One region of the Paenibacillus xylanilyticus genome, then DNA from elsewhere that is predicted to be linked to it. Evidence: riboswitches for the same ligand, from Rfam matches in the RefSeq annotation. Region 1 holds a riboswitch; the other holds the start of a gene.

Region 1 (4,740 bases):
AAGCTACCTGAAACGTCAGCTCGTTTCATCTACCAGCGGATAGTTTCGGAAGAGGTACAGCATGATTTGCAAAATGCTCTTCAAAGATTGGTGCGTCATGGATTTTCGGATGGCCGTTCGGAACAATATCGCCGATTATCTGAGCTGGCCCTCGAGGAGACGTTGATTCACATTCAACACACCTATCCACCGGATGTTCCGGCGACGATGGATCCCCGAATTGCGGAGATCATGCGGTATCTGCAGATGTATCCTGCGCAGAAAATAAGCATACCGGAACTGGCGAACCGATGCTGTTTATCCACCTCACGCCTCTCTCATTTATTTAAGGAGCAGGTAGGGGATACGATTCTAAATACAGTTCACAAGTTCAGATTGGAGAAGGCAGCGCAGCTTCTCGCTGGAACGAATCGGCAAATCGCAGAGATTGCTGCGGATGTCGGATTCGACTGCGGTATACATTTTACAAGAAAATTCCGTGAAGCCTTTGGCGAGACACCATCGGCATTTCGGAAACGAAAAAATAACCTTCAAGCGAGATTGTTGGATTGATCTAATAAACTGCTGAAGCGAAAGACAAACCAAATGAAAGCATCTATAATGTGTAGAACGTAAAATAAAGTTGTAGCATCAGAGGAGGACAAGTGCAGCATGAACCTTTTTCACATCCAATCCATCATACACGGAACTGATCGAACTGCAGCCTTCCTGGAAGATAACTTTATCGGGATCGATTGGCCAGCTACAGGGGATTTGGAACAACTGCCGACTGAAGAATGGAAAGAGCAAATCGGGCAGCATTATGCCATACCTGAATCGGAGCTGAGCGGGATAATAGGTACCCTACAGGCATTTGTAAACATCATACAGGATGGAGATCATGTCTTAATTCATGACGATGAGTGGGTATATGTTGGAGATGTCGGTGACTACTTTTATGATGACTCCGTTAGCATTGAAGAAGATTCGATATGTCATCGGCGAGGCGTAACGTGGTTGGGACGAATTCCACTGACAGAGATAAACGATAAGGTACGTGCTCTGATTTCGAATGCTTCGATCATTTCAACATTCGAGTATCCACTTTCACAGGCTCAATTGGAGCCGTGGATTTCAAGAACTTCCGAAACGGAAACGGCAGTTCAACATTCGGTTGGCGTAGATGACGGAACAGTGCAGGAAGCTCTCGACGTACTAAGGAAGGCATTACAGAGTGAAGACGAGGAACTTCGTATTCGTGCGGCGACGGCCATTTTACAATATGCGAAGAAATAAAAAGAACATGAACAGATATGTAGAGTAACGAAAATGGAACTAGCAGATATACGAACTTTCAATGCTCATTACGGTTTATGTCTATACACTAAGAAGCACGCAAAGCCCTCATGAAACGAGTGAGCTTTGCGTGCTTTCGTACATATTATGATGTTTTTTCAGATTGCATGCAGGCTGATTTGATCGTGTGTTCGATCAGCGTAGCAATGGTTACGGGACCAACCCCACCCGGGACGGGTGTAATGGCAGATGACGGAGTCAAGCAGGATGAAAAGTCCACATCACCGATATTGCCTTTATTGTAACCTGCATCAATGACAACTGCACCAGGTTTAATCCAGCTTCCTTTTACAAAACAGGCTTTGCCAACGGCAGCAATCACGATATCTCCTGACTTCACGATTTCTTCCAGATTGACGGTTTTGGAGTGACAGGTAGTTACCGTTGCATTTCGGTTAAGCAGCATGGCTGAAACGGGCTTACCGAGAATTGGACTTCTTCCTATGACCACAGCGTGCTTGCCTTCGATGGGTACGTTATAGAAATCCAGAATGCGGATAATCGCTTGTGGTGTGCAGGAAGGGAAAGCGGCGATTCCAAAGGCATTTAACGCAAATCCTAGGGTGGTAACGCCATCCACGTCTTTCTCTATGCTTATAGCATCAAAAGCGGCTCTTTCATCGATATGATGCGGTACCGGGTGCTGCAGCAGAATGCCATGAACGGATACGTCTTCATTTAATTTGGTTATTTCCTGAATTAATTGCTCCGTTGTAGTCTCTGCAGGCAAAACCACTTTAATCGAATGTACCCCTATTCGGGCACATGCATTGCCTTTCATTCGTACATACGTTTCTGATGAGGGATCATCACCAACCAAAATAGTCGCTAGACAAGGTGTAATTCCTTTCTCCTTCAACCCGGCAACCTTCGCAGTCATCTCTTACTTCATAAAGTCCGCTACCGTTTGTCAATTCAACATTAGCTTCTCTGTACTCATGCTCATCATCGCCCTTTCCAAATAAAAAGAGGCAAGGAAATAAAACTTCCTTACCTCGGCCCAGGCGTACGGCTTGATTAGACATCATATGCTCCCTCACGGTTCACCGTGTTCGCCAGTTACATATGACCATATTACCTTGATAGTACTTCATTTTGAAATGTACATCAATCCTTTTAACTTTAGCTATACTTGGAACTGTGTTCAGATTGGTATATACTTTTTTGAGTTAAGAAGATTAAAAGGAGATTATAAGCAGTGTATATTAAAAAATGGCTAGGTGCTGTACTCATTATTCTTGCGACGATGCTGGTCGCAGGTTGTTCACTTGAATCGCTAACTGTAGATGATTCGACCCAGACTCAGGCTGTCTTGAACCAATTTGACGAAGTGGCCAATTATCTTGCCGAGCATCAGGAGCTTCCGGATAATTATATTACCAAGAAGGAGGCCAGAGCTTTAGGCTGGGAACCAAGTGAAGGAAATCTGCAAGATGTGGCCCCAGGCAAAAGTATCGGCGGTGATATTTTTCAGAATCGGGAAGGCCTGTTACCCAAGAAAAAGGGAAGAACGTGGTACGAGGCAGATATCAATTATTCGGGTGGAACCCGGGGGAGTGACCGAATCCTCTATTCCAGTGATGGCTTAATATACAAGACAACCGATCATTATCGCACGTTTGAACAAATCAAATGACCAAAGGTAGGATGGTATGAAGACAGTAATCATTGATGGAAATGATATTCATGGAAAAGAAGAGCTGCATGATATTCTTCAGGCGAAGCTGGGGTTAGATGACTCTTACGGGCGGAATCTCGATGCGTTATGGGATGTCATTACAGGCTTCATTTCAATACCACTAACCATTCAATGGGTGAATTTTGAGGCCAGCAGGGCTGTGCTTGGAGAATACGCTGATCAGCTATTGGAGTTAATGCGTGAAGCAGAAGAAGAGCTGGATCAATTTCAATTGGATCTGAAAATGTAAAAACGAACGGGCAGTCCGCTGAGGACTGCTTTTTTTAATGTGCAACATGTTCCATGAGACTTCCGTTAAGGAGTTAAGGAATCCACAGGAGGTGAGGGTCATTCCCAGGAAGTTATTGTACTTCATTTATGTTCTGTCACTGGTTAGTCTGACAACATCTTGTGCAAGCACGTCCACGAATGCAGATGCTGATAACGGTCTAAGCGAACTATATGTTGCAGCATTGGAAGAGGTCATCATGATAGATTCAGCTCTTAATAGATCAATGGAGTATATATCAATAGATTATGATCGGACACCTGCATTAAGTGATTCTGATGGACAACATATAATGGAGTTCTTACAAACGGAATATAAGGTGGACGTTTATAACCTTACTTATGAACAATTGCTTAAGCAAGGTTTATATGAAGGTAATGAAAGCAATCTCCGAGGAATTTTACTGCGGATCGAAAAGGTTGAGCTGGCGGACGAGAAGAATGAGGCCACACTTGAGGTCAGTAAATATCGATCGAATGAAGGTTCCATCTCTGTAAGAATAACGTTGCAATATAGGGATAACCATTGGATGGTAGTTGATCATAATACCTTGAAAGAGAGCTAATACAGGATAAGGATGGGAGATTACAAGGTTCCACGAATACTAAACAATCTGTCTTAAAAGTCGCCCATGGCGGCTTTTTTTTGTTCCTGTAATGAAAGCTGTCTGCGGGGTGAAACATTCAATATAACTACATTTTACAAAGAGAACTAGAATTAGCTTGTCAAATAGACTGCATCATGATAAAGTGATAACGATTATCAATATCATTTAAAAAGGTGGGTTTACATTGTTGAGGCGATCTAATTCGATCTTGCTTATACTGGCACTAACCGTGCTGCTGGTACTAAGTGCATGCGGTCAGACCAAGACGACGAGTACAGCGACGGATGCAAGTGCAAACACGGCAGAGCAGACAACTGACTCAGCATCAGCAACTGAACCAGCGACAACTGACGAAGGGGAGACCGTTACATACCAATCGGATGCGGGAGAAGTTGAGGTACCCAAAACACCGCAGCGTGTCATTGATTTGACGGCGTTTACGACAGGATACTTTGTAGCACTGGATGTTCCCGTGGTAGGAGCTCTGTCTGGAGCAATGGGCAATAAGTATATCAAGGATCAATTGATAAGTGAAGGAACGACTGATCTGGGTGAGCAGCCTACAGCGGAACAGCTGGTAAGCCTCAAACCAGATCTGATCATTGCTTATACGGGCACAGAGGGCCTTGATCAATTGTCTCAAATTGCCCCTGTGGTTCAAATTCAATATGGCAAACTCAACTATAAAGATCTTATGCTTGAATTAGGCAAGCTAACGAATAGGGAAGATGCAGCGAAAGCCTGGGTTACAAACTGGGAAGCGCAGATTAGCGAATGGAAACCCAAAGTAGAAGCCGCAGTCGGTGACCGCACTGTCTCCATTCTGAATCC
Region 2 (4,740 bases), 2.8 Mb from region 1:
AGAGCATTGATGAGTGAGAAACAGCCGCATGTTGTGGGTAATTTGGTTATGGGTGAACCTGAGGGACAGGGATCTGATGAGAAAAAAAAGAGCGCCTATCAGCAGGCACTCGCTGACTTGCAGACTGCTGCTGCCTACATTCGTCAGGGCCAGACCGTTGCGTTCCCGACGGAGACGGTATACGGTTTGGGCGCGGATGCGCGCAGTACAACCGCGGTAGAGGCTATATTTGAAGCCAAAGGCCGCCCGTCAGACAATCCGCTCATTGTGCATATTGCACATCGCGATCAGCTGGATTCACTGGTTACGGAAGTGAATGAGGCGGCAGAAGCGCTGATCAAAGCCTTTTGGCCAGGGCCGCTCACGATTGTGCTGCCTGTTAAACCAGGCGCCGTATCCCCGCGGGTTACGGCTGGCTTGGACACGGTGGGTGTTCGCATGCCGGATCACCCGGTTGCTCTACAGCTGCTCGCAGCAGCGGCGTGCCCAGTGGCTGCGCCAAGCGCTAACCGCTCCGGGCGGCCAAGCCCGACGCTCGCTTCACATGTGAGCGAGGATCTGGCTGGCCGCATCGGCGGCATCGTGGACGGCGGCCCCACGGGTGTGGGCGTCGAGTCCACGGTAGTGCAGGTCGGTGACGACGGTACCGTCACCATCCTGCGCCCTGGCGGCATTACGGCGGAGCAGTTGTCCGCCGTTGCCGCCCATGTCGCCACGGACCCGGCGATTCTCGCGGGTGGGTCCGAAGGCGAAGGCAGCCTGGCGCCGCGCTCGCCGGGCATGAAGTACACGCACTATGCGCCCGCAGGGTCGCTGTGCGTGGTAGAGGGGCCGCCGCCAGCCGTGGCGGCCTGGATCAGCGCCGCCCTCGCGGAGGCGGCGCAGCGCGGAGAGCGCACCGCGGTGCTGGCGTTCGCCGAGCACGCGGAGCAGTACCGCGCCGATGCCGTATTCTCGCTGGGCAATGCCAGCGAGCTTGAAGAAGCAGCGCGCCGGCTGTATGCCGCGCTGCGCAGCTGCGATGAGCAGGGCGCCACATACATTGTGGCTGAAGCCTGCTCACGCGAAGGGCTGGGAGCAGCCGTTATGAATCGGCTGCTCAAAGCTGCTGGTCACCAACTTATACAGGTTGGTGACCAGTAACACCGTGACCGGAGCTGACAATGTCTCTCCGGTCCACCTAATCGGCAGGCCGTGGCAGCAAGCACAACCACACCACGGCCTGCCGATTAGAGCCATCCCCTTTTGACACGCTTGCCTGCGTCTCAGCCGACTATTCATTCTCTATCTCCCGTCATGTTTGTGTCCTTGTCCGCATATCGTGTACAAGAACCTTTACGTGACTTGGGGGTATGGGAATGTGGGATGTGTCTGCCCATTTGGGGCAGTTGGTAACCATTTTGATCATGGCCGTCGCCCTTGGGCTGGATGCCTTCTCGCTGGGCATTGGGATTGGCATGAAAGGCATTCGTTTGCGTGATGTGCTGCGAATCAGCTTGGTTACGGCCTTGTTTCATGTCATCATGCCGCTGATCGGCATGTACACGGGAAAATACGTCAGCTCTCTCTTGGGAGATATTACGACGTATGCCGCAGGCGGATTGCTCGTTCTGCTTGGGGGTCACATGATTCTGAATGCATTTCGTGAAGGTGACACCAAGCTGGTGGACCATCGCTCCATGCTCGGTGTGATACTGTTTTCACTCAGTGTAAGCGTGGATTCGTTTTCCGTTGGGGTGTCCCTCGGCATGTTTAGCAGTGATCTGGTGCTGACGGTACTTGCCTTTGGTGCATGCGGTGGAATCATGTCCGTCATGGGTCTGCTGCTGGGAAGACGAGTGAGCCAGAACCTTGGTGATTATGGTGAAGCGATTGGTGGAGCCATCCTGCTTGCGTTTGGACTGTTGTTTATTTTTTAATAGTCATAGAGCGAAGCAGTGCAGCCCTTGTGCAGTCATAACCAAACTCTTTAACTGTTCATCATTTAAAATTAAAATATTGCATCATTCGACAACATTTGCGAAATGGGGAGGCTATCACAATGAAACATATTTTGTTTGTATGTACAGGTAATACGTGCCGCAGCCCCATGGCGGAGGGGCTTTTGCGCAAGCTGGCAGCGGAACGGGGCATTCAGGTAGAGGTTCGTTCTGCAGGTGTGGCGGCAGCATCGGGAATGCCAATTTCCCGTCATGCCGAAGCTGTATTAAGAGATCATCAGGCGGAAGGGCCTGGTCATTCCACACAGCTTAACGCGAGCCTGATTGGCTGGGCAGATTTGGTCCTTACGTTAACGCGAAGCCATAAACAGCATGTTCTGCAGGTTTTCCCGGATTCGGTACACAAGACGTACACGCTGAAAGAATATGTGGAGAATGATAATCAGGTTCTGAATGATCTTCAGGAACTGGACAGCCTGTTCGCCACAATGGAACTGAAGCGTGCACTCGGTCAGGAGATTCTGGCATCAGAGCGTGAACGCGTGATTGAGATCCGGCAGCGTATTCCAAGCTTTGATATATCTGACCCGTTTGGCGGCAGTCGTGATGATTACAATATCGCCGCTGCGGAGATCAGAACTGCACTGGATCGCCTTCTGGACAAGTTGGGATAAACCCTGATTGTGCAGGTCATAGTAATGGGACAGTGAAGATTGAATTTTTAAATTAAATTGTTATGCAAAAACGAACACGTGGTGTAAATTACCCGTTGATTTTAAGCGTGGGTTGTTTTATGATGAAGGGGAAAACAGGGATCCGGTGTAACTGGCGACGAAGTGGGCACAACCACAATGGAGCACCGGAACAAACGGCCGGTCGCCTGGGCAAAAGAGCAATTCTGCGATACCCGCAGACTGCTCTTTTTTTCGTCTTTCATCTGATTATTCGCTATAATAGTACCTGAGATGCCGTGCATGAATACAAGAGCGGACTGCCGTGAGGAAGTCAGGCATGATTTTATCGGGAGGCGATAGGATGACTATTGAGTTAGATTCGGATCAACCCGGATTGCAGGAACAGACCGTAACCATTCTGCGTGAACTGGCACTTGCCGGTAAGCTTGGACCTGGACAGATCGTTGTGATCGGTACAAGCACAAGCGAGGTTGCAGGCCAAAAGATTGGTACGAGTGGTGCCGTTGATGTAGCACAGCAGCTTCTTGCAGGGATTCGCGAGGTGCAGCAGGAATTTGGCTTCGAGCCTGTGTTTCAGTGCTGTGAACATTTGAACCGTGCACTCGTGATGGAGCGTTCACTGCTCACGCGTCTTGGTTTGACTGAAGTGGGTGCCGTACCGGTTCCCAAGGCAGGCGGTTCCATGGCATCTGCAGCATATCGTTCACTGAATGATCCTTGTCTGGCTGAACATGTGCATGCTCATGCAGGAGTGGATATCGGGGAAACGATGATTGGCATGCACTTGCGGCATGTGGCAGTCCCCTTCCGTACAACACTTCGCTACATCGGGGAAGCCCGTGTAACGACAGCGTTGACCCGACCGAAGCTGATTGGCGGCGAACGTGCGGTGTATCAGATGGAAGAGCAACCAGATTCGACATTTTGTGACTGATATCTTCAACCTACTATAAAGCGAAATTAATGTTTACACGAAAACGGAGAGTGCAGGACAAATCTGGAGAAACGAAGTGCTTGCCTAAAAGCTTTCTGAAAGAAAGCTACATCGGAAGCATAGGCTATCACCGGATTTCCCCTTTAAAGGGGGATTCAAAAAAATCTGGGGATAACAGCGATCGGAAGATTGTGCTGCATTCGGAGTGGCGAGTGTAACCTTTCAATTTTGCTTTATAACTTCACTAATATACTGGGAGGAATTTAAACATGGAACAATTGCGTAAGAATGACCCTGCAGTACTTGAAGCGATGAATTTGGAATTGAAACGCCAACAGAACAACATTGAGCTGATTGCATCCGAGAACATCGTAAGTGAAGCGGTAATTGAGGCACTTGGATCTGTACTGACAAACAAGTACGCTGAAGGATACCCAGGCAAACGTTATTATGGTGGCTGCGAGCATGTGGATGTCGTGGAAGATATCGCACGTGACCGCGCGAAGGAACTGTTTGGAGCTGAGCACGTAAACGTACAGCCTCACTCCGGAGCACAAGCGAATATGGCAGTATATCTTGCCGCATTGAAACCTGGTGACACGGTGCTGGGCATGAACCTTGCTCATGGTGGACACCTGACTCACGGCAGCCCGGTGAATGCATCTGGTTTGCTCTACAACTTCGTGGCCTATGGCGTACAGGAAGATACATTCCTGATCGATTACGATGAAGTGCGCAAAGCAGCGTTCAAGCACCGTCCTCGTCTGATTGTTGCAGGCGCAAGTGCATACCCGCGTACGATTGATTTTGAAAAACTCGCTTCCATCGCAAACGATGTAGGTGCATTGTTCATGGTGGACATGGCCCACATTGCAGGACTGGTTGCTGCCGGATTGCATCCGAGCCCGGTTCCGCATGCCCATTTCGTAACAACGACAACACACAAAACGCTGCGCGGACCTCGTGGCGGTATGATCCTGTGCCGCAAATCCTGGGCAGCTGCGATCGATAAAGCGGTATTCCCAGGTTCCCAAGGTGGACCTTTGATGCACGTTATTGCTTCCAAAGCGGTAGCTCTGGGTGAAGCCCTGCAGCCTTCGTTCAAAACTTATGCACAAAACGTAGTGAAGAACGCTCAGGTTTTGGCTGAAACACTGATTGCCGAAGGACT

The links. A riboswitch is a leader RNA that binds a small molecule or an ion and turns the genes downstream of it on or off. The one in region 1 is predicted to bind ZMP and ZTP.
Region 2: it holds a riboswitch for ZMP and ZTP, as region 1 does, so the genes downstream of both, F4V51_RS26430 (TIGR01440 family protein) here and F4V51_RS13935 (bifunctional 5,10-methylenetetrahydrofolate dehydrogenase/5,10-methenyltetrahydrofolate cyclohydrolase) in region 1, are expected to answer to the same signal.

Annotation. Positions count from the first base shown of each region.
Region 1 is NZ_CP044310.1:3,109,569-3,114,308, forward strand. Features, by position in the region: gene F4V51_RS13925 (helix-turn-helix domain-containing protein) at 1-552, shown strand, start outside; gene F4V51_RS13930 (hypothetical protein) at 652-1,275, shown strand; gene F4V51_RS13935 (bifunctional 5,10-methylenetetrahydrofolate dehydrogenase/5,10-methenyltetrahydrofolate cyclohydrolase) at 1,421-2,215, opposite strand; ZMP/ZTP riboswitch at 2,327-2,408, opposite strand; gene F4V51_RS13940 (ribonuclease) at 2,534-2,971, shown strand; gene F4V51_RS13945 (barstar family protein) at 2,988-3,263, shown strand; gene F4V51_RS13950 (hypothetical protein) at 3,502-3,867, shown strand; gene F4V51_RS13955 (ABC transporter substrate-binding protein) at 4,094-4,740, shown strand, end outside.
Region 2 is NZ_CP044310.1:5,909,866-5,914,605, reverse strand. Features, by position in the region: gene F4V51_RS26445 (L-threonylcarbamoyladenylate synthase) at 1-1,143, shown strand, start outside; gene F4V51_RS26440 (manganese efflux pump MntP) at 1,359-1,919, shown strand; gene F4V51_RS26435 (low molecular weight protein arginine phosphatase) at 2,042-2,614, shown strand; ZMP/ZTP riboswitch at 2,752-2,833, shown strand; gene F4V51_RS26430 (TIGR01440 family protein) at 2,976-3,569, shown strand; gene glyA (serine hydroxymethyltransferase) at 3,839-4,740, shown strand, end outside.